One region of the Shewanella sp. SM101 genome, then DNA from elsewhere that is predicted to be linked to it. Evidence: predicted binding sites of a transcription regulator. Region 1 holds the regulator's gene; each other region holds the start of a gene.

Region 1 (8,306 bases):
ATGCCACAGCAAGGATTTTACGGCCCAATCAGTGATGATGTGTGGCAACGCGCGCAAAAGATTAAACTGTTAATCTGTGACGTCGATGGGGTGTTTTCCGACGGCCGTATTTACTTGAGCAATAGCGGCGAAGAGCTCAAAGCCTTCCATACCCGTGACGGTTATGGCGTGCGCTCACTCCTCACCAGCGGTTTCAACCTCGCCGTGATCACAGGACGTCAATCCAAAATCGTTGAAAACCGTATGACAGCCCTTGGTGTTACCCATATTTACCAAGGCGTAGACAATAAGTTCGAGCCCTATGAAGCATTGCTCGCACTTTATGGTGTCACCCCAGAAGAAGTGGCTTATATCGGTGATGATATTGTCGATCTCCCCGTGATGAATGTCGTCGGTTTAGCGGTCAGTGTTGCTGACGGCCACCCCTATGTACGCCAACACGCCCATTTTGTGACTACGCTCAATGGTGGCCACGGTGCACTGCGTGAACTCACAGATCTGTTACTCCTAAGTCAAAATAAATTCACTTCGGCCCATGGAATGAGTATATGAGTCGTGTGACACTCGCGATTATCGCTTTTTTTGGAACCGCACTAGCGCTTTACTGGCAGGTCCAGAACAAACACAGCGGTGATTCCGATAACAGAGTTAAAGATCAAAATACCCCAGATTTCATCGTTGAAGATCTGCGCAGTGTTGAGTTCAATGAGCAAGGACTAGTGAATAGCCGTGTGACGGCGAAACACATGGAACATTATGATTCAACGAATCAAACTTTCTTTACTCAACCTGTTTATCTTGTTTATCCAGACCAAGGTAAAGCACAATGGCAGCTCAGGGCTGATCAGGGCAAGCTAAACAAGGAAACTGGCAAGGTTGTATTAGAAAATAATGTTATTATCGATGCCATTAGCCCAGAAGAACCGATTCAGACCTTGTCCACCAGTTATCTGGAACTCGATCTCAACACTATGATAATGACCTCTGACCGTACCATTTACGTCACAGGGAAAGATTTTAATATTCAAGGCCAAGGCCTTTATGCCGACCTCAACGCGCAAGAAGTGCAATTGACCAGTCAGGTAGTAGGAACATATGAAGCAAAATAACGTATTACTTGCCAGCCTAATGCTAATTATGAGCATGAGTGCTTTCGCGAAAGTGGGCGACTTAAAGCAAGAAGTCAAAATTAAAGCTGTGAGCCAAACTGCGGATATCAAAAACAACCAGATCATCTTCTTTGGTCCAGTTGAAGTTACCCAAGGCTCAATAAAAATCCAAGCAAATGAACTGCGTGCATTTTCCGCTGAAGGTGAAAATAGCAAAACTTTGGTCGCCACAGGCAACCCTGCTACGTATAGCCAAATATTAGACGATGGTCGCCCAGCATCGGCAAGCGCGAAAGAAATTCGTTACGATATGGCAAGCCGCACCTTAACACTGAAAGGTATGGCGTCATTAGATCAAGCAGGTAGCCAAGTTACAGGCAATTTAATCCGCTATAACATGATTCAACAGAAATTGATGGCCGAGAGTACTGGCAGTGGTGACGATCGCGTGATCACTATTATTCAGCCTGAAAACTATCAAGATGATGCTAAATCAGACGCTCCGGCGGATAAACCTGTAAAAAAGCAGGACTCTAAATGACCCAAATCACCTTAAGAGCACAAAATCTGGCAAAAAGTTACAAGAGTCGCCAAGTGGTTAAAGACGTCAGTCTGACGGTAAAAACCGGTCAAGTCGTTGGCCTACTCGGTCCAAACGGTGCCGGTAAAACCACGACCTTTTACATGGTTGTCGGGCTAGTGAAGAGCGATAAGGGGCATATCTTTATCGACGATGATGATTTAACCGCAGATCCTATGCATCTGCGTGCCCGCAAAGGCATAGGTTACTTACCGCAGGAAGCCAGTATCTTTCGTAAGCTAACTGTTCATGACAACATCATGGCCGTACTGCAAACTCGTAAAGAACTTAAAAACGAAGAACGAGAAGAAGAACTAGAACATCTGCTCGAAGAGTTTCATATCACCCACATCCGTGACAGCCAAGGCATGTCATTGTCGGGTGGCGAACGTCGTCGCGTCGAAATTGCGCGGGCTTTAGCCGCTAATCCTAAGTTCATTTTGCTCGATGAACCGTTTGCCGGCGTCGATCCTATTTCGGTTATCGACATCAAGAAGATTATCGAACAACTCAAAAGTCGCGGCCTTGGCGTACTGATCACAGACCATAATGTCCGCGAGACATTAGATGTATGTGAACATGCTTATATTGTGAGTCACGGAAACCTGATTGCCGAAGGAACTCCAGCAGAGATCTTAGACAATCAGCAAGTTAGGGCTGTGTACTTAGGTGAACAATTCAGGCTATAGTTAATCGAGCGAAGCCTATGGAGACAATTTATACCGCCATTAGGCTTCACTCAAAATGATAATAAGCGACCTCCTCCAACAATAATAACGTAGGGATCAGCGGTAACATGAAAGCGTCACTCCAGCTCAAACTGGGTCAACAGTTAACCATGACGCCACAATTACAACAGGCCATACGTCTGTTGCAACTGTCGTCATTAGAACTGCAGCAAGAGATCCAGCAAGCATTAGATTCTAATCCCCTTCTCGAGCTGGAAGAGGATCAATTCGACGCCACTAAACCCCCTGTAAACCAAACGCTATCCGATACGGATTTCAGTGAATCTAGCACTCTGCCACCAGAAAAAGACAGCTCCACCATAGACACGGCAGAGTCGCTAACCAAAGAATCCATGCCCGATGAGCTCCCCATGGACACCACATGGGATGAAGTGTTTACCGCCTCCCCAAACTCAGGCCCCGGCGGCAGTCGTGAAGACGATATGCCCTTCCAAGGCGAGACCAGTGAAGGTTTGTACGAACACTTAGAATGGCAAAAAAACCTCACGCCGTTTTCTGAAACCGATTTAGCCATTGCCACCGCCATTATTGATGCCATCGACGATCAGGGCTATCTCACCCAAAGCACTGAAGAAATTCTCGAAGCCATGGGCAATCCTGAAGTTGAGCTTGACGAAGTCGAAGCCGTACTCAAGCGCATTCAGCATTTTGATCCCATAGGCGTTGCCGCCCGCGATTTAAGTGAATGCCTGCTGATCCAACTGTCGCATTTCGCCGCTGATACTCCCAACCTAGAAAACGCCCGCATGCTGATCAAAGATCATTTAGATCTGATCGCCGCCCGTGATTTTAGATTATTGATGCGTAAGACTAAATTAAAAGAAGATGAATTAAGGGATGGTATAGCACTTATCCAAACCCTCAATCCTCGCCCAGGTTTGTTGATCACGCCCAATAATGACGAATACGTTATCCCAGATGTGTCTGTGTCGAAGAAAAATGGCCGCTGGGTCGTTGAGCTTAATCCTGACTGCATGCCCAAAATCAATGTAAATCAACATTATGCTTCTATGGCACGCAGTACCAAAAACCAAGCCGATAGCCAATTTATTCGCGGCCATCTGCAAGAGGCTAAATGGTTTATTAAGAGCCTAGAAAGCCGTAACGATACTTTGCTTAAAGTTGCTAATTGCATAGTGCAATATCAGCAAGGTTTCTTTGAGTACGGTGAAGAAGCCATGAAGCCTATGGTGCTTAACGATATTGCCGAAGCGGTAGAAATGCATGAGTCCACCATCTCACGGGTCACAACTCAAAAATACATGCATACCCCTAAGGGACTTTTTGAACTAAAATACTTCTTCTCTAGCCACGTCGGTACTGACGATGGTGGTGAGTGCTCATCCACAGCAATCAGAGCCTTTATCAAGAAACTGGTTGCAGCGGAAAACCAGAAAAAACCATTAAGCGATAGTAAGATGGCACAACTTCTGGCAGAACAAGGGATCAACGTAGCCCGCAGAACCATTGCGAAGTACCGAGAGGCTATGCTTATTCCACCTTCTAATCAGCGTAAAAGTTTATAACCTACAGTGGATATCGGAGGACGTTTCTATGCAAATAAACCTAAGTGGGCACCATATCGAAATTACCGAATCGTTACGTGCATATGTAGAAGAAAAGTTTTCAAAACTTGAACGCCATTTCGAACAGATCAATAATGTGCACGTTGTGCTCAATGTTGAGAAAATGCAACAGATTGCCGAAGCGAGAATAAACCTCATAGGTGGTGAAGTTTTTGCTACTTCAGAGCATGCTGACATGTATGCCGCTATAGACGCCCTGATTGACAAGCTTGACCGTCAGGTTATTAAACACAAAGAGAAGTTAACAAAACACTAATAATGGAACTTTGTACCATACTGCGGCCGGAGTGCACTACCTGCGCCACTCCGGGCAGCAAGAAAAAGGTACTGGAACTCATCAGCGACTTAGTCGCTGCCCAGTACCCGACCCTCTCATCTCAAGAGATATTCGAAAGCCTAGTGGCGCGCGAAAAGATGGGGAGCACAGGTATAGGTAACGGCATCGCCATTCCACATGGTCGACTAGCCGATATAGATCAGCCCATTGCCATACTAATTAAGTGTGAAGAGCCGATAGCATTTGATGCTATCGATAAGCAACCTGTTGATATTTTATTTGCACTACTGGTGCCTGCAGACCAATGTCAGCAGCACTTAAGTACCTTGTCTTGCATGGCCGAAAAGCTGAGCGACAAGCAAATATTAAAGCAATTACGCAAGACGCATGATGAAACGGAACTCTATCAGGTAATCACTGGATGAAACTGGTCATAGTGTCGGGCCGCTCAGGCTCAGGCAAATCTGTCGCCCTTAGGGTACTCGAAGATCTCGGCTATTATTGTGTCGATAACCTTCCCTTGCCATTGATTGGCAGTTTGCTTGAGCAACTCAAAGGCAGTAACGATCTCGTCGCCATCAGTGTCGACGTGCGTAACATGCCTGAGCAGGATAAGGTCTTAGTGAAACAACTCGCTAGCCTACCTCCAGATACTGAGTTAACGAGCTTCTTCCTTAACTCCAGCGATAAAATTCTGCTCAAGCGTTACAGCGAAACCCGCCGTTTGCATCCTTTGTCGAAGAGCCGAGTCTCTTTGCAAGAAGCGATAAAGCTGGAGGGAAAACTGCTCGAGCCTATGTCAAAACTGGTCGATCACTACATAGATACGTCGAATCTGAATATCTATGATTTAAGCGACCAAGTCAGACAAATTCTCCTTGGTAGTGTCGATAAAGAACTCGTGATCAACTTCGAGTCCTTTGGCTTTAAGCACGGAATGCCCACCGAAGCCGACTTTATGTTCGATGTGCGCTTCCTGCCCAATCCCCACTGGGAGTTGGCGCTGCGGCCATTGACTGGCTTAGATGAACCCGTAGCTGAGTTCTTAAATCGCCAACCACTGGTCAATAAGTTCATCTGGCAAATCGAAAATTTACTGGAGACTTGGCTGCCGCACCTCGAGCGTAACAATCGCAGTTATTTAACTGTGGCGATTGGCTGCACAGGTGGACAGCACAGATCGGTTTACGTCGCAGAGCAATTGGCAAAACGCTTTAGTAACGGTAAACATAAAGTTTATGCCCGTCATCGAGAGCTCAATAATGCCAAAGCTTGAACGTCAGATAACCATCTGTAATAAGCTCGGTTTACATGCCCGTGCCGCCACTAAGTTGGTGGTACTGGCTTCCGAGTTTGATGCGACCATCACCTTAATCCAAGGCGATAAACAAGCATCGGCCGCCAGTGTACTTGGCTTACTGATGCTTGAAACTGGTATGGGTAAAACCATTAAGCTGATCGCCGAAGGCCCAGATGCAGAGCCGGCTCTCGATGCCATTTGTGCCTTAATCGACGCTAAGTTTGACGAAGCCTGTTAGTTTCACTTCACACTAAGCACTTCATCGTTAGTTTCACTTCATGTCTAGTTTAAAAAACTTGTCATTCACACATGGCAAGACATTTGTCGCTCGACGATACAAGCCACAGGCGATTACACTAGCGGTCATTGCGCTGGCCTTAACCTTACCTTAGCCGCCTTAATCTGTGTCATCGACTGACGCTTAGTCACCGCTAAATCCTAGCCCGACACCAAGATCTCAAACCAATTTGCCGCACCATGGAGGACAAATGCCCGTAGATAATGCAGAAAACGATCACACCGGACATAGTCTTGACCAGTTAAACCAAGCGCTTAGCAGCGGCATGTTCGTACACGTGCGCAATATGCTGCAAAAAATGGCCGCCTCAGATATCGCACTGATCTTAGAATCATCACCGCCAAGTGCCAGACAAGTACTGTGGCAGCTCATCGATCAGGAACAAATAGGCGACATACTCGATGAGTTGAGTGAAGAACTCAAAGACCCACTGATCCGCAGCATGAGCCCTGAGCGAGTCGCGAAAGCGACAGCAAGCATGGACACCGACGATCTCGCCTATATTCTGCGAAGTCTTCCCGACGCCGTTTACAAACAAGTGTTGCAATCGATGACGGAGCAAAATCGCCTGAGGGTAGAACAAGCTCTATCTTATCCAGATGAGACCGCCGGCAGCTTGATGAACACAGATACAGTCACCTTAAGACCCGATGTGAATATCGATGTGGTGCTGCGCTATCTTCGGCAAAGGGGCAACCTACCCGACACCACAGATACCTTATATGTGGTCGACAAACAGGACAAAGTCCTTGGCGGTGTTAGGCTGGCAGATCTACTGACTTGCGCGCCAAGCACCACAATTCGCAATATCATGGATCCCAATATTCAAAGTATTCCGGTGAGCATGTCCGACAGCGAAGTCGCGCAGAAATTCGAACGCAATGACTGGGTATCGGCACCTGTCGTCGACAGTGATGGTAAGCTGCTCGGGCGTATCACAATCGATGACGTAGTCGATGTTATCCGCGAAGATGCTGAACATTCCATGATGGGTATGGCGGGGATGGACGGAGATGAAGATACCTTTGGTCCTGTACTAAAAAGTACCCTACGTCGCTCGCTCTGGCTCACGATTAACTTATTCGCCGCCCTGCTCGCCTCGTCGGTCAGCAATATGTTTGAAGGCACTATTGAGCAATTTGCCACTATCGCCATCCTAATGACGATTGTCCCTAGCATGGGCGGTGTTGCCGGTAATCAGACCTTAGCGCTCGTGATCCGTGGTATTGCTTTAGGCCATATCGGCCAAAGCAACGCCCGCTGGCTTATCGGTAAAGAGCTATCTATTGGTTTTCTCAATGGCTTGATGTGGTCTATTTTAGTCTTTGTCGCCGTGTGGCTATGGAAGGATGATATGGCACTGGCGGGATTAATTGGTAGCGCCATGCTGATCAACATGACAGTAGCAGGGCTTGCAGGTGCGAGTATTCCATTGATTTTAAAAAGACTTAAAATCGATCCTGCCCTCGCTGGCGGTATGGTGCTCACCACAGTCACTGACGTGGTTGGCCTGTTCGCCTTCCTCGGGTTAGCGACGCTCTACTTGATGAACTAACGCTTTAACAGTTTGAGCTAATAACAAAAACGGCACCTCAAAGGTGCCGTTTTTTATCCCGCAGGAAAACTAAAGAAGGCTATTTTGCCGGAGGTTGGAAACCATAACTGCTCAAAATCGCTTGGCCTTTTGTCGATAGAATAAACTCAGCTAACGGCTTAGCGGCAGTATTAGCGCCTTGTAAAACCAGTAAACCATAGTCGGCACCCACGGCGAGCTCCTGCGGTAAGTCGATGATTTGTAAACTCGGCACTTCTTTTTTAGCCAGCACAGCATTAGTGCAATAGGTTAAAAAGATATCCGCTTGCTTGTTTTCCATCACCCAGCCATAGGGGTTGCGATCTTTAGGCGGTTTAACGCTCTCAGGGCCGCCCGCCAGTTGTAATGCCTTGGTCTCTAACGCAGCTTTCGCATTGGGTTTTACCGCTTCGGCCTTAGCAAAAACGGCCCAGGCATAATCACCCGCGGGGTCGGCTTTCGGGGTTGAGGTGCCGACTTTAATCTTAGGATCTAACAAGGTATCGAGTAACGTCGAACTCGTCACCTGAACTGTGTCTTGAGCAACAGCGCAGAGTTGATTACGGGCAAACATTTGCACCGCTTCGCCCTGACCCGAATCCACTAATGCCTGTGGATGTTTCATATTCGCCGAGGCAAAGATATCGACTTTCTCGCCCTCTTGAATGCGTTTTAACAATAAACCTGAGGGCGCATATTGCGCTACAACACTCATTTGCGACTGTGCTTGATAAGCAGTAATAATATCACTCATCGCAGCCTTTAGACTGCCTGCGGCGCGCAGTTCTATCGGCGCGGCTCCTGTGGTCACTTCGGCTTTCATCGGCACTCCTT
Region 2 (8,306 bases), on a different contig from region 1:
CTACAAGATGGCAATAAAGGCGATCGGATCAGAGTCAAAAATAGCAGTTCAAACAAAGAACTAGATGCTATAGTCACGGGCATTGGCGAAGTTGAAGTAAGAATGTAAAATAATCTAAAGCTTTTTTATAAGCTGCCGATACCCCAGTTAAGAAATCCCGTACACACGACGCTGGAGCCGAAAATGGCAATTGATATTAGCAAACTCAACACTGCAACGACCACACAAGTTCGTTCAGGTGCAACTAAAACTAGCAGCGATCAATCTGCTCAAGTTGCCACAAAATCGACAACACCACAAAGAAGCGACTCAGTGGTGATTACAGCGCAAGCGCAACAACTTCAAGGAGCTCAGACTAAAATGGCGAGCCTTCCTGAAGTTGATCAAAAGAAAGTGGCCGAAATTAAACAGGCTATCGCCGAAGGCCGCTATAAAATTGACCCTGAAAAGTTGGCTGCCAATATTGCAAGTTTTGAAGCCGAACTTAATGACTTGAATAAAGAGTAACTATGACTGAAATAGCTAAACTGGTAGATCTACAACACGCCCATTTGGCTGTTCTTAAGCAAATCATACTCAAGGAAAAAGGCGCTTTGGTTGACCAAAACGCCGATTTACTGCTTTCTCTTGCTAACGAAAAATCACAATGTCTGAAAGAACTCAAGACTAATGACGATATTCTGGCAAACCACACTGATAAGTCTCAACTCACTCAGCAAACCGAACTCGTGCATAAAATGGCCGTTGTCAAAGACGCATTAACTGAATGCAAAGAACTGAACGATCAAAATGCCAGTTTAATTGAGATGAATTTAGCCAGTCTCAATCGCTTCGCTCAAGCTTTACAAGCCAGTAGAAACGCCTCCAGCCTTACGTATAACGATAAAGGCAAGACCTCAACTATCTCAAGTTTAGGCAATGATTTAAAGGCCTAACAGGCGCATCAATTCCTACTCTGTATTTCCCGCTTCTAAGCTCTGCTCTGATTAAAGATTAGACTTTGATACTTGTGCAGAAAAAGAAAAGCCGCATAACTACTCGCATAGTACGCGGCTCAATAGAGTCATGTAGAAATGACTAGAAATACGTGACTTCTTTCACTCGTTGTGGACGACTCTGTTGTTGATACAGCGCCCATACCTGTGAAAAATCCAGTTCTAACTCAGTGACATAATGATCGCCAGCCGGATAACTCTTAACGACCCGCGCCCCACGGATCACACCAGAAACCGACGCTTTAACATTATCGTCCGTCAACATCCAATCACTGACACTGCTGTTTGCCGTTATTTTCTGCCCATAAACTTGTTCTACTAATTCACGATAGGCCACAATTTTTGATGCTTGCATGGCCATCAACACTCTTTGTGATTGCTCTTTAGCCGGTTGAGTCGCTAAGGGCGCATATCCTATGGCCGTTAACTTAGGAAAACTCGGCGGCGGCACATCCTCCCATTGCACATATCTATCTTTAGCAGCGCAGCCAGTTAGCATTAGCGCCGCAATAACTAAAAGGTAGCGTTTCATTTTCCATCTCCTAAAACACGCACTTCATTCATGCCTGGACTCGCCTGACGATATAAGATGCCATTTTGTGACACAATTTGCTCCGAAGGCTGCATGTAGTTTGCCAACTCTTTTTGAGTCACAAAAGTTTGAGAGGCCGATACCACACGATTGTTACTTATGTTCACAATCCGAGTATTGATCGCCATACCATTGGTAACTGGGCTCATAGTCGAAACGACAAGATGCTCAACGGGAAGATTTTTCGACAATTGTTGCCAATCTCGCGTCAAAATAAAATCCCCATTAGCCGTCACTCTCAAGCCATCTGCTAAATTTAAATCAACCACATTAAACTGAAAGCTATGGAGCGACGTCATTAATCCTTGCTGTAACTGCTGCGCCAACGCATTTGTGCCATTCATGTCACCCACTAATACTGGGGTGGCGACGACAATTGGTTGATCAGAACGCAGAGCATCATTTTGCTTAACGAGCTCTGTCACAATTCGCTGTGCTAAATGGTTGATCACTGCCGTTGGCGGCAACCCATTGCCATCCACTAAACTCGGTTTGGGCGGCGTAACCGGTTTAGCTACACATCCACCTAACATTATCAATGTTAAGGGAATAATCACACGCTTTAGCATTGGATTTACCTCATCTGTGGGTGTACTGGCAATTAAATCACTCACACTCTATGCGTTTCATTTTTGTGAGTAACAAAAGCCAGCAATCTTCGGACCAAAATTGCTCCAGCCCGACAATATTATGCTCATACGCTGTATATCGACTGCGCCAATGGAAACTTTATCAAAAGTTCTCATACTCAGGCATGAAATTTGCTTTGTCGGTATATTAGATTAAGTGTCAGGAAACTGGCTCGATTAGCAAGCTCGCCAATAGCTTAGCGATAAGGATTGTATTGATGCATATACCACGTTCAGCTTCGCTCATCATTTTGAGCCTTGCACTGCTGTCTTTGCCTACTCGGGCCGAATGGATAGAAGCCAGTGGTGAAGCGACTATTATCAATGGTAATACGGCTCAAGCAAGGGAAGAAGCGATTAATCAAGCCGTTAGCTACGCGACATTAAGCACAGGCATTCAAATCTCCAGTGAACAACAAACCTCTAACGGAAACCTTACACAGAATAACTTCGCGATAAATCGCAACGCCCAAGCCATCAGCATCCAACTCGTTAGCGAACGAATCCAGGGAAACAAAATTTATGTGTCCCTACGACTCGATCTAAATGATGATCCTACGCAGCAGTGTCCAAATGGACAATTAAAGGCTGCGATTCTAATCCCTCAAGCACAAATTAAAGATCGTACTCAGCTCAGATACGGACAGCTTTCAGGCTTTGAAGAAGTTATTTCCGAAAAACTAGGCAGTGTTATAGAAGATTACTCTTCCACAGGTTTTAGCCACACTCACGCTAAAGAGCTGCTCGACATTAAACAAGATCTAGTGGATATTCGCGGTTATCGACTCCCAAGCTGGCTCAGTGAAATTACCGACAGCCAATATATTCTTCAACCGCAGATCATTGATATATCGATAGAGCCTGTACAACCCACCTTCTTAGGATTTTGGGATGAAGCTCCACTCAGGCAATTCCAGTTCAAACTTAGCCTTTATCATGGGATCAGTGGCGAAGAAGTCTGGAGTAAAAGCTACAGCACATCAGCGCCATGGGAATTTGAAGAACAAGCCATTATTGCCCCGAATACGGACAGATTCTGGCGATCATCCTATGGCAAAAATATTACTAAATTAATGCAACAGGCTACCCACGATTTGGACAGTACTCTCAATTGCAGACCCTTACTCGGCCAAGTCGTGAGCCGCCAAGCGGACAGGCTCATTTTAAATCTCGGCCGTAAACATGGCATTCGTGTCGGGGATAAATTCCAAGTCGTATTACAGCAAAACCTACCCGATCGACTCAATGAAATGCGCGCCGTCGCAACCAAAAGTAGAGCCACGGTAAAAATCGAACAAGTGAGTGAAGAAAGCTCTACAGCAGTACTTTTAGACCAAAATGCGGCCTACAATGTGCAGATAAACGACATAGCGCTTAAGATTTAAGCAACTAAATCATAAGCCTTTTAATCAGAGATAAAACCAGTATAATCACTGTCGTCTCTCTATAGCTCAACAGGATAGAGCAGCCGCCTCCTAAGCGGCCGATCGGGGTTCGAGTCCCTGTGGAGAGACCAGATAGTGACCTTGGTGATATCAAACTCCCAGAAATCTTCCGGAGAAACGGAATGACCGAGCTATTTGCGTCTAATCTCAATATTATCATCAAGCGTTGGCCTATCGTAGCAGCTGCGGTCAAAAGCCAAACTATCAATGAATTAGATGCCCACCTTGTCAACGGTCGCAATCAAACTATCAGTGTCAATGGCATTCAACTCAGCAGCCGTCATGACCGCCTTGCCGAAGCCCAGCTCTTTATCAGCACATTACCTGCAGATGCAACTCACGTAACCGTCTACGGTGTCGGTATGGGAGATGTACCAAGTTTACTTATCGATAATCCACAGTATCTTTCAATTGATGTTTGCATTTTAAATCTCAGCGTTTTTGCCCTCCTCATCAGTTACACAGATCAAAGCGAATGGTTAAAGCATCCAAACATTAATTTAACGGCGCTTCCAAGCGCAAAGTTAAATTTTCCTAATATTGCAATTACGCCAGATCTCACTCTTGTCAGTGATGAAAATGCCACTCTCAGAGACTTATTAGTCATGGAGCTCAATCGTGAGTTCTCTAATCAACGACATCAGTCTGATGATCCTACAATATTAAAACGCTTCGAGGATAACCAACTTTATATTACTCATGATCCTGATGCCGCGAGCTTAATAAATAGTCATAGTAGCTATAAAGCTATCGTGATCGGCTCGGGTCCTTCTTTAGAAGAGCATTATGATTATCTGCAACAAATTAGTTCAAGTTCCCATAGGCCACTCATCATAGCGGCCGATACTGCATTACGTGGTTTACTTCACAATAATATAAAACCAGATATTGTGATCTGCATTGACGGATTGATAGGTGAATACCATTTACCGCTAGCCTCGACTCATGACATCAATCTTGTTTATTTTCCCCGAGTTGATCCAGTGGTACTTAATGCTTGGTTAGGCCAAAGATTTATTGCCTATGGAGGCAGTCAAATATACGACAAGCTCGCTTCTCGATATCCCAAACTAAGACTGTTCACGAGTGGAAGCGTCATTCATCCGGCAATTGATTTAGCGATCAAATTAAAGGCAAAAGAAATTACCCTATTAGGGTGTGATTTTTGTTATTGCAATAACAAGAGTCATGCGTTCTGGAATGATCACAAATTTGGTCAAAACGATATAAAAGAACAAATATGGGTTAATGCGGTTATTCAGAAAGTGAAGGAAGCTAAACACTGGTTGATCAATGGCAAAGGCCAGCGGATAGCGACGGATCTAAACTTAAGAGCATATCTCAGACACTTGGAACGCTACATCGCTAAGCATCCAGAAGTAAAGTTTTACCAAGCGAGTTTATCAGGCGCTAAAATTCGCGGTTCTCAGTATAAGGACCTCATATTATGAGCTTAAGTCTACAAGATTCACTGCGGCAAACGGCAGGTTTATTTAGACTCGGTCAAGAAGCAAAGGCTTCAGTAGAGTTACGGTTATGTCTTGATAAAATAGAAAAAAACTGCCCAGAACTTGTCCTTAATTCGACTTTTCAGCAAATATTGCCTTCTATGCTTCAGGCACAAGAGCAACACGATTGGTTAAGCCTTGCCGATTATTTAGAGTATGAACTAATAGAACTAGTCTGATAAAACAAGAGTACCAGGGCATCAAGCTTCCCAGAGACTTGCCGTTAATAGACTATACCGAGCCATTTGCGAGTAACTATGACTACACATTCACCTATTTTTATCGCTGAAGTCTCCAGCAACCATCATAGAGACTTACAGCGTTGTATTGAGTTTATCAAAACTGCTGCAGACATTGGTTGCGATGCCGTAAAGTTTCAGCTTTTCCAAATAGAGCAACTTTTCGCTCCCGAGATTCTGGCGAAAAGTGAAACGCATCGAAAGCGCAAAGATTGGGAGCTCCCAGTCAGTTTTTTGCCTGAATTAAAACAAAGTTGTGATGAATATGGCATTCAGTTTTCATGCACACCATTCTACTTAGATGCAGTTGCAGAACTGGCTCCATATGTCGATTTTTATAAAATTGCCTCCTACGAATTGTTATGGACGGATCTACTGGTAGCCTGTGCAAAAACGGGATTACCTGTCGTTCTTTCAACTGGCATGGCTACTTTAGAAGAGATAGATCAAGCGGTACTCACGCTAAAAGAAAATGGTGCAAAAGACATCACCTTGCTCCATTGCGTATCGGCATACCCAACTCCTGAGAATGAATGCAATCTTGCGGTATTAGAAAGCTTTAGAAATCGCTATAAAGTTAACGTTGGCTGGTCTGATCATACTGTTTCTAGTGCGGTACTTAACCGAGCTGTACACAAATGGCGAGCCGATGTCATAGAGTTTCATTTAGATTTAGATGAAAAAGGCGATGAATATGCTTCAGGACATTGTTGGCTGCCACAACAGATTGCACCCGTAATCCAAGGTATAAAATTAGCCAATGTGATTGATGGCAACCCAGAAAAACAATTTGTTGCTAGTGAAGCCTCAGATAGAGAATGGCGAGCGGATCCCCTTGATGGATTACGTCCATTGCGGCATCAAAGAGAGAAATTTGGAGTATCAGAATAATGAGTTTGTCCCCCATCACAGTGGCAGCAGATGCTGTTATCGAATTTTTGGCACATCAGGGTATTTATGCACTCCATAACTATCCAGGAGGAACAATCGCTCCCCTCCTAGATGCATGCAAACGATTTGGTATTGCCGTTTATACTTCTCGTAATGAACAAGGAGCGGGTTACGCAGCTTTAGCTCAGGGGAAATTAACGCAGTTACCCGGTATTGTTGCAGTGACATCGGGGCCTGGCGTAACGAATGTGCTAACGCCTGTCGCTGATGCCTATTTTGATGGCATACCTATGCTGGTGTTCACAGGACAAGTAGGTACGGGAGATCTCACCGGAAGTAAGTCTGTTCGTCAATCAGGATTCCAAGAGGTCGATACCCCAGCCCTAATGAAGCCGATCACTAAAGCACAGTTTCAACCCCAAAATATTGTGGAATTATACGAAATCCTTCCACAGGCATGGGCTCTCGCTTTAGAAGGCAGAAAAGGCCCCGTTTCCATTGATTTACCAATGGATGTGCAACGCACCGCAGTTACAGAGCCAATTAAGCTGATTACAGCTGCATTAGCGAAAACCAATACAGCAGAACTTGATGTATTTATTGATACCCTAATTGAAGCAATAAATACTTCGCAAAGGCCAGTCATTATTTGCGGTAATGGCATGACGACTCCTGCATTAGTAGAAGCATTGCATAAACTGAGAATCCATTGGCCAGCGGCTGTCAGTCATAGTCTTTTGGGTATCGGAGTTCTACCCACTGATGATAATGGCTGTTTAGGCTTTCATGGTCATACCGGTAGCCAGATTGCAGGCAAAGCCATTGCAGAATCCGATTTATTACTGGTTTTAGGATCTCGATTGGATGTCCGCCAAACGGGTACGCTTAAAGCGGATTTTGCAGCGAATGCAAAAATTTTCAGAGTTGATATTGATGAAGGTGAATTAGCCCACAGCCGGATAGCACACCATGCAGCGGTTCATTCTGGACTTACTGAGTTTTTCGATACTTTATTAAAGAATCAACACAAATTATCAGTTCCAGAACTTTCTGAATGGAATAACACTATCACGCAGTGGAAAGCGCAATTAGCTTGGCCATATCCAGAATATCCAGGTATTGCACCAGATAAACTACTCAAAAAACTCAGTGACAATTTACCCGAAAGTACTTTAGTCACTACTGGAGTAGGTGCACACCAACACTGGGTTGCTAGGCACTTCAGATTTGCACTACCGCAGCGCAAGCTTTTGACTTCTGCAGGACATGGCACTATGGGGTATGACCTCCCTACTGCTATCGGTGCAGCTATTCACGCTCCTGAGTCTACAATTCTCTGCATTGCTGGGGATGGTTCGTTTCAGATGAATATCCAAGAGCTAGACGTCATCAGTGAATTAGGACTTAATATTAAAATTCTTGTTGTCGATAACCATAGATTAGGACTTGTTTCCCAGTTTCAACTGATGAATTGGGAAACAGATACCGCATGCGGCAATAAACATTCGCCCAATTTTGCTCTCATAGCACAAGGTTACGGTATTCAAGCTATCCATTGTTCCGAAGAAGCTGAACTTGAACAAGCGCTCACCGCATTCATCGAAGCCAAAGCGGCTGTTTTACTCCATGTAGAGATAAATCCTCAACACGATATTTTACCTATGCTACTTGGTGGACAAGCAACAGATAAGATGTGGCCATATTTTGATGCCCAAGGCAAGCCAAGGGGTAAGAACCATGACTAAGCTAGTGCTCATAACAGGTGGGAGTCGTGGTATCGGTGCTGAATTAGCGCGTAGTTTTGCCGCCAATGATTATTTAGTCGCAATGACCTATTGCCATAATGCAAATGCAGCAACTGAATTAGCAGAGGAGCTAGGTCCAAATGTGTATGCATTTTATCTAGATCAGTCTATTCCTGACAGTATAAGTACCTGTGTTAACGCAATTGAACATCATTTTTCGCGTACTATTGATATTCTTATAAATAATGGGGCTATTGCGCAG
Region 3 (7,951 bases), on a different contig from region 1:
GGATGCATAATTAATGTCGACTCTAGGATTTCATGTAGCTGCTGGTTTAGATTACAGCATTGGTGTTCTTCATGACTGCGATCGATGGCGATCGTTTTAAATTTTTGAATTAAACTACTGGCTTTGGTGATATTACGGACAATGAGTTCACAGCTTTCTTGGTACTCATTAAGTATTTCATTTATCTCATCTAGTGTGGCTTGATCGCTGTGGATCAGGTCGATCAGTTCTTCAATATGGCTGAGCTGCGCACTTGCCGCCGTCAAACAAATGCCAATTGGGGTGTTTATCTCATGGGCAACCCCTGACACGAGTCCACCCAAGGCAGCCATTTTTTCTTGCTCAACTAAAACCTGTTGTGCTCGTTTTAGTGCGCTAAGGGATTGTTCTAACTCTAGTGTTCTTTCTTTTACTTGCCTTGCGAGCTCTTCTTTATAGCTACGTTCGAGCTTGAGTAGCCGCTCTCTATCTTCTAAGGCTATTTGCAGTTCCGTCTTAGAATTCTTTAAGGCGCTAAATGAGCTTCTAAGTTGTACTTGCATGCTATTGATGGAATCGGCGACTTGTTTGAATTCATCAATTTTTTCATGACGGTCAAATTGTAGTGGCTCGTATTCATGGTCTATGTCGATATTTTTGCAGTATTGGCTGAGTTTATCTAAGTGTTTAGTAATGTTGAACCACACTAAAAATAGAATAAACCCAGCCACTAAGAAGGTTTTAATGCCATTAGAAAGCAGAATGATAATGGCCTTATCATACAAGCGTTGATAGATAGCATCGACATCGACTTGTATTTCGAGTGTGCCGACATTGATGTTTTCAGTTGGTGATTTATAGACTAAGGGAAAGGTTTTATCTAAGGAGTGTTCTTGTTTTTGCTCGCCTGCATTCCATGCTTGGCCGCTGTCATCTTTAATCGAAATATAGTTAATATCGGGCAGCTGAATTAGCCCATTGAGCTGAGTGTTAATGAGCCGCTCGTCAATAACCCAAATACTGGCGGCTAGCACATCTAAGTTCACCTTTTCCATGTTGGAAAATACTCTATCGATACGCACTACATCATTGCGATAATCACTGATCAACTGATACGCAGTGGTGATTAAGGTGATAACAGAACTAAAAAGTACAATAGACAGGGTAAGGTGCCTGCCTATGGGGCTTTTGATAAGTTGGCTAAAGAATGTCAGCATCTTAAATTTTCTTTATGCAATAGCGGCTTGAGATGCTTATAAGCATAGACCTACAGATCCAGAAAGTGCATTTTCTCGCAGATAAAATCAACGAAATATGTCTTCATTTGTGGCATTAAATTTGCTTATTAGCCGATAAGTTCAATTTTTTGTCACTGGGATAGCACTATGTTTAAACTCAAGCTGGATTCAGTTAAGTTTTTTAGCCCGAAGAAAATGATGTTTAGAGTCATGCTGTGGCTTATGGTGAGTTGTTCTGTCTTACTTCTTATTCCCCCTAATGTGCTGGCAGTGCTGGCGCTCGATAAATTTGTACCAGAACATGCACAGTTTGTTGGATTAGGTCTAATCGTTTCTATCGCTTATTTTTTGAGTCAATTAATTAACTTAGGCTTAGATGAGTCTATCCGTCATTTAAGTGATAAGCGTGTTATTGAGACGATTGAAGCTAAAGTGAATCTACTTGATCCCGCTGAGCGAGCTTTAGTGAGGGAATTCTTTCTTCAAGGCGCCACGATTTTGACTCTGCCGCAAAATGAACCCGCTGTAAAAAGTTTAGTGAATGCCTGTATCTTAGAAAAGCTCGGTAATGAGCGCCATTATGCGATTCAGGGACCGACCGCTGACTATAAGATTGCCATGAAAGCGCGTATGTACCTCAACCGTGATGTGCTGCGTTTACCTGCCGGTGAGCCGAGCCAAGAAGAAATGCAGTCGTTGATTAAGGCGCGTCCGCAATTTTTGAATGGATTAGTACAAAACAGAAAACACGCAGCATAGGCGTGTTCTACCTCACTCGGATGAGTGCTAGCAATGTTTTAGTTAGCACTTTTAACATGCGAGACAACAAAAAATGGGGGTTATAAGACCCCCTAGATTTTGCATTTATACAAGAAACATGAAGAACAACTGGAGCAAAAACTATGGTTTCGGTGCCGACTTCACAATGAACATCCAAGTGATATAAGACACTATCCCTATGGTGCTAAAGATAACGATCATTGAAAGTAAGCCTATGGGGTTACCAAACATTAGATCTAACCAAAATGCCATGACTGAAATCCTCTTTCCTGTGAAGTCCTCGCTAAATTAGCGGTATTCGATAGCTAAAATACTGATCTCGATCAATAAAAAATCGACATAGGAATACAAAGTCATAACCCTTAGTTAACTCTGTGATCTTGGTCAAATTTAAGGGTGTGCTTAACAGCGGCGAGTTCAAATAATTTAGTTTTGTTTCTTCTTCCGTTAGCGTCTAGGATTAACCTATTCAACTCGATCGATATTCAGTTAACGCGCTATTCCATTTATTCGTTCTTGTTTTTATATGAAGGTGCGATATCAGTTTTTTAAAGGAGTAAAAAATGGATTATAAAAAAAGTCACAAGGATTCAATGGGATATAATTCTATCTTTGCGCCACTATTGTTGCTGATTTATCCCCTCTATTGTTTGGTGATCACAGGGCACTTTGTTGCTATTTTGTGTTTAAGCGCGCTCGCCGCCATTTTAGTGTTCAACATCAATAAATTAATTCGTAATTTGAGACAACTTGAGCGTGCAGCACACCACTTAGGCGAGGGAGATTTGAGTTATCAATTGGAAGAGAAAGATGCGGGTGTGTTCATTAAGGTAGTACATAACATTAATCGCATGGGTGAGGATGTCAGCCGTACGATTTTGTCTTTATCTGATACCTGTGAAGGGATGAAAAAAGTCGCCTCGGATATCAAGGTTATCAGTGAACAGGCAAAGCAAGGCGTGTTAGAGCAAGAGCATCAAACTGAACTGGCAGCCAGTGCGATGACGCAGATGGTTTCAAGCGTACAAGCTGTATCGCAAAATGCGGTGAGTGCTGCGCAGGCAGCTGATATTGCCCAAAGTTCTGCTAAGCGCGGTGATCAAATCATGAATGGCATAGTCACTAAAATTGGCGCTATGTCGCAACAGATCCATGATACTCGAACCGTGATCGAGCACTTGGCCGCCGACAGCAACAATATCAGTAGTATTATTGAAACCATTTCGCAGGTGGCCGAACAAACCAATTTACTTGCTTTAAATGCTGCCATTGAAAGTGCGAGAGCGGGTGAACATGGCCGCGGTTTTGCTGTAGTCGCCGATGAAGTACGTAATCTTGCTAAACGAACATCCGAAGCCACGGTTGAGATCCAGCAGCAAATCGCCGCATTACAAAAAGGCGCACAACATGGTGTTGAAGTCATGTTGAAAAACGTGGCGATTGCCGACGAAACGGCTGATATGGTTGATCAAGCTCACAGTGCACTCGGGCAGATTGTCGCTCAGGTGGAGACCATTACCGATATGTCCCATCAAATCGCCACGGCATCGGGACAACAACATACAGTAGCAGAGGAAATTAATAAAAATATCAGTGTGATGGCTGAGCTAGCCCTGAGTAATGCCTCCCACACCAACAACACTAACTTATCGAGTTTGAAAGTGTATAACATGTCGCAGGAAATCGGCTCCTTGCTGCATCGGTTCCATGTGAATGCGGCATTTTTTAATTCGAGTCAGGCGCAAAATAAACTCTTTGTGAAATGGGGGCCTGAGTTAGACATAGGAATGCCAGAGATCAATCGTCAACATCAGCGCTTAGTCTCATTGATCAATGAATTACACCGCACATTAAATGAAGAGTATGGACTTGAAGCCATCAAACGTATCGTGCAAGGGTTAGTAGATTACACCGCCAATCACTTTGCCTATGAAGAGGAACTCTTTGCGCGTTTTGGTTACCCTCAAACTGACAGCCACAAGGAAAAACACGGCAAGTTAGTTGGGCAAGTACTTGATTTTCAAAAGCGGGTTGTTAGAGGTGAAGATGTTGCCGACGAATTAATGGCTTTCTTGAAAGCTTGGTTGGTAAACCATATTCAAAAAAGTGATAAAGAATATACCGCTTTTTTATTATCCCATGGCGCAGAATAACCCCAAGAGCATGATTTTTGAGCGGTTAAATGCAATTTGTATTAAAGTCGCGGCAAAAGACTTGCCATTGTCATAAGCAAAGGTATAATTCCCAGCACTTAGAGACAGCCAGTTGTTTTGATTGCTTCTAAGTGCATATTTGATATGCCAGTGTGGTGAAATCGGTAGACACAGGGGATTCAAAAGTCACAGTGTTTACAGCTTAAATTTCACTAAGCTGTTGATGTAAAAAGTTAATTCAAAAGAATTAACGCGCAAAATCCTTGCAAAGATTTGCAAAGTTTTTGAGATTGAAGATTATGCCAGTGTGGTGAAATCGGTAGACACAGTGGATTCAAAATCCACCGCCCTTAAAAGCGTGCCAGTTCGAGTCTGGCCACTGGTACCACTTCAAAGCCGACCTTAGCGTCGGTTTTTTTGTATCTAAAATTCAGTGATGTTAGATACTTACCAACTCGCTGCTTTGCTAGAGTTCATCACTTTCCTTCCAGCAAAGCACCACACTGGGCATGTTTGCCTAGGTCAAATCTTTGATGGTGGTTGTTTTTCCATTCTCCATCACCGACTTAATCCCGTTATCTCTCGCAGCCGTGCTCGAATACATTTGGCTAGTGCCAATGATTTGATGGTTGGCTGCTTTGAGGTTGAAATACGGCTTCTCGTTTTTAGCCACTTCTTTGGCATATCGGGCTTCGATTGGGGAGTTGGTTTGCACGGATTCAATACCGTTCAACGCACCACTCTTACCTGTGTAAAGCTCGCTGGTGAGAATGACCTCTCCATTTCCCGCCTTTAATACAAACTTAAATTGCTCATTACTGCTTTTACTTAATTCATACCATCCTGACATGGGTTTACTCCTTATTCTTTAGCGCAAGCAAGGAAGACATTTCCTGCTTGAGCATCAGTGTAGTCGATTTCATTTTATTTGAGATGTGACTTTTACGGCGGTTTTGAGTGTTTTGAGGGTTAATCTGCCGACACGTTGACATTAAAAACGGCTAACTCCTGCCAATAGCACAGGAAGTTTTGCTCCCATATCGGATAAAACGCTACTGCTGCTTCAATGACTAATACTCCGCTAATGCTTTGAAATACGCCGCAACTAAAGTCAAAGTCCAGTTCTTTAACCAACTCCCATTGCCCCATTTGGCCGACATAGCAAAAGTCGGTGATGTAGCATAACTGCCATTGCTCGGCGTGTTTCTCTAGCCTTATCTCCACAGGATGAAAGCCACCCCGTTGTGGGCTGTAATCCGGATCACGAAAGTTAATCGTCACGGCATTGTGTGCTTGGTTACTGATAAACGGGGTTAATGCCAATAGCAGTCTGTCAGAGACAGGCAATGCCAACTCTTTGTTGATGGTATTCATTGTGTGTCCTTAGTGGTGTTAGAACAAATCGGAGTGGGTTTCGCGAAGGCTGGTAAAGCGGTTAAGGCCAATAATCACATGGTCGAGGACATTGATATCCAGCACTTTGGCGCACTCAATGACTTTACGGGTGAATTGAATATCGCTAGTGCTTGGTGTTGGATCGCCTGAAGGATGGTTATGAACAAGGATAACGCTGGGCATATTGAGAATAACTGCCGTGCGTAACACTTCGACGGGTCGCATACTGATACCGTTCACTGAACCTGTCGCCACCACCTCAACGCAATTAATAGTGTGCTGGTTGGTCAGGTTTGCCACGATAAACATTTCTTTGGTTTCATGCTTTAGGTAGTCAAATACCTGCGCGGTATCTTCAGGCCGTGTGATGGCTTGCTCGGCTAAGGCGCACTGGGTTTCTTTGAACTGATATTTGACATTGATTTCTCGGATAATCGCCATGGTCTATCCCTATTGATACTAAAGACTCAGGAGCGAAAGGGCTTCTTTCTGCTCCTGATAGTGTGTGCATTACTTGGTGGTTTTGGCTGAGGTATCAACCTTAGCCTCACTCTTTGGTTCTGTGCTGGCCTCAGCACTAGCCTTAGCTTTCTTGGTCGGGAACTTAGATGCCTTGAGGATGAACTCATCTAGCTCTCCTTTCTCCACAGCATCGATAATCAGCTTGATAGTGTCAGGTAGCTTGGCTTTATCTCCGACATCAATGGCGGGTTTATCCTTTACCAATTCGATAGGCTTAATCCCGATACGGACTTCGAAGTAATAGTGACCTTCACTGTCGTAGTACCATGGGCGCACAGTGATACGGCGGCGCACCTTCTTACGCTCTCCTGTCTCTGGGTCTTTGACACTTTTCTCGCGGTAGGCTTCAAACTCGCTGCCTTGGATAAAGCATTCGGCCATATCCAATTGCTGCTTCAGCTTGTCAACCAAGCGGGTTCTTTTGCCGATGATAGGTGGCTTAACGGCGATTTCAGGGCGAGCGATAACCTTGAGCGAACTCAATAATGTTGTCATGGGGTGTTCCTTTTCGTGGGTTGTATTACTGGAGTTAGTTGATAAAGCCAATGCGGCGCGCGGCTTGTTTACGGTTGTTTTCTTGGGTTAACAGGGTAATAGCGGTGGCTCTGTGGTTGTGGTTAGGTTGAAATAACATGCGCCTTGCTACGATAGCGAAGTCACCGGGCGTTAATTGTTGTAGTGCGTGAAGTTGGTCAGCTTCGGTTTGGGTTAACTTAGTGATACCCAATACTTGCTTATACAAGGTCTGGCGCTGGCTTTCAGTCAGATAGTCACAGGTCAGTTTAAAGTCAAAGCGGCGCATCACTGCGCTGTCGATAGCGCTGAGTGCGTTAGTCGCTGCAAACACGGGCATGGTATTGCATTCAAGCTGTGACAGCAGTTCATTGATGAGCTGCACTTCATACTGCGCTTGAGCGCTCTCACGCTGACTGAGCAAGCTATCGACTTCATCAAAGAGCATTAGCTTCTTTGTTCTGTGCGCTTCTCTAAACAACGCTGCAATGTTCTGCTCGCTCTCACCTACATACTTGCTTAGTACATCAGAGCACTTGATGTGCATGATATCCATGCCGTGGGTTTCAGCTAAGTGATGTACCCAACCTGTTTTGCCTGTACCTGGGGGGCCATTGAGTAGCACCCTAACTGGGAGGCTATTGGCTATCGCGGTGTCGATATCACTGATAATGGACTGTGTATCTTGCCCGTCGATGGCGTTAAGGTTTAAGCAACTCGGGTCAAAGCTTAGCTGGCCTTGATATTTAGCCGCTGGCGGCTCTTCCCCGCAGGCTTCAAGGGTGGCATCAATAACGTCCAATACCACGATTTCAGCCTCATCCCCCGTTAAGGCTAAGGTACTCGCCACATGGGCGGCGTTCGCAATATATGCCGGAGCGGCATTAGATTTACTGGCTAACACCAAGCGAAACGCATCCGATACCTTAAGTGATTTGAGCATGGTTTTACTCATGGCAAAGCTAAAGGCTTCATCGGGCACAGGGATTTCCATCACTAACTTAAAGCGGCGTATGTAGCTTGGCTCCAGTTGCGATACATGGTTGGTAATCCAAATAGCAGGTACAGGATTGGTTTCCAGTAAGCGCATTAAGCCTTCTTTAGAGTAATGCTCATCGGCATGCTTAAACACGCTTTCGCATTCATCAACCAATAACAGGCTTTCATCTGAGCCATCGAGCAAGCTTTGCAGTAGATTAAGGTAGGTTAAGCGTTGGCTAGTCGGCTCTTTACTTAAGAACTCATCAGTCACTTTACCATCCTCAAACTGCACACTTTGCACTTCCACTAAGCTGCGCCGCAGTGCCTTTGCTAAGGTGCGAGATAGCTCGGTCTTGCCTGTACCCGCTGCCCCATAGAGTAAAATGTTAA

Evidence for each region. Region 1 encodes sigma-54, which starts transcription at its own class of promoters, with help from an activator protein. Its sites were predicted from a motif close to GTTGGCACGNNNNTNGNNT; they were not measured.
Region 2: L5M38_RS08445 (flagellar assembly protein FlgT) is a predicted target of sigma-54. The motif match lies at 2,336-2,354, and genes of this name have one in related genera.
Region 3: L5M38_RS22635 (superinfection exclusion B family protein) is a predicted target of sigma-54. The motif match lies at 1,305-1,323, and genes of this name have one in related genera.

The regions. Positions count from the first base shown of each region.
Region 1 covers NZ_JAKKRH010000032.1:29,358-37,663, forward strand. Annotated here, with positions in the region: gene L5M38_RS16920 (KpsF/GutQ family sugar-phosphate isomerase) at 1-1, shown strand, start outside; gene kdsC (3-deoxy-manno-octulosonate-8-phosphatase KdsC) at 1-552, shown strand; gene lptC (LPS export ABC transporter periplasmic protein LptC) at 549-1,109, shown strand; gene lptA (lipopolysaccharide transport periplasmic protein LptA) at 1,096-1,650, shown strand; gene lptB (LPS export ABC transporter ATP-binding protein) at 1,647-2,378, shown strand; gene L5M38_RS16945 (RNA polymerase factor sigma-54) at 2,486-3,964, shown strand; gene hpf (ribosome hibernation promoting factor) at 3,993-4,280, shown strand; gene ptsN (PTS IIA-like nitrogen regulatory protein PtsN) at 4,283-4,726, shown strand; gene rapZ (RNase adapter RapZ) at 4,723-5,577, shown strand; gene L5M38_RS16965 (HPr family phosphocarrier protein) at 5,564-5,839, shown strand; gene mgtE (magnesium transporter) at 6,090-7,454, shown strand; gene L5M38_RS16975 (molybdate ABC transporter substrate-binding protein) at 7,534-8,306, opposite strand, start outside.
Region 2 covers NZ_JAKKRH010000012.1:38,150-46,455, reverse strand. Annotated here, with positions in the region: gene flgA (flagellar basal body P-ring formation chaperone FlgA) at 1-108, shown strand, start outside; gene flgM (flagellar biosynthesis anti-sigma factor FlgM) at 184-507, shown strand; gene L5M38_RS08460 (flagella synthesis protein FlgN) at 510-935, shown strand; gene L5M38_RS08455 (LPP20 family lipoprotein) at 1,078-1,527, opposite strand; gene L5M38_RS08450 (FlgO family outer membrane protein) at 1,524-2,156, opposite strand; gene L5M38_RS08445 (flagellar assembly protein FlgT) at 2,435-3,601, shown strand; tRNA gene L5M38_RS08440 (tRNA-Arg) at 3,657-3,732, shown strand; gene L5M38_RS08435 (motility associated factor glycosyltransferase family protein) at 3,784-5,112, shown strand; gene L5M38_RS08430 (hypothetical protein) at 5,109-5,348, shown strand; gene L5M38_RS08425 (N-acetylneuraminate synthase family protein) at 5,427-6,299, shown strand; gene L5M38_RS08420 (thiamine pyrophosphate-binding protein) at 6,299-8,044, shown strand; gene L5M38_RS08415 (SDR family NAD(P)-dependent oxidoreductase) at 8,037-8,306, shown strand, end outside.
Region 3 covers NZ_JAKKRH010000072.1:2,518-10,468, forward strand. Annotated here, with positions in the region: gene L5M38_RS22630 (ATP-binding protein) at 1-1,196, opposite strand, end outside; gene L5M38_RS22635 (superinfection exclusion B family protein) at 1,365-1,976, shown strand; gene L5M38_RS22640 (DUF3149 domain-containing protein) at 2,118-2,249, opposite strand; gene L5M38_RS22645 (bacteriohemerythrin) at 2,561-4,150, shown strand; tRNA gene L5M38_RS22650 (tRNA-Leu) at 4,452-4,538, shown strand; gene L5M38_RS22655 (YegP family protein) at 4,668-5,000, opposite strand; gene L5M38_RS22660 (DUF2787 domain-containing protein) at 5,120-5,524, opposite strand; gene L5M38_RS22665 (JAB domain-containing protein) at 5,543-5,986, opposite strand; gene L5M38_RS22670 (DUF6641 family protein) at 6,056-6,562, opposite strand; gene L5M38_RS22675 (AAA family ATPase) at 6,597-7,951, opposite strand, start outside.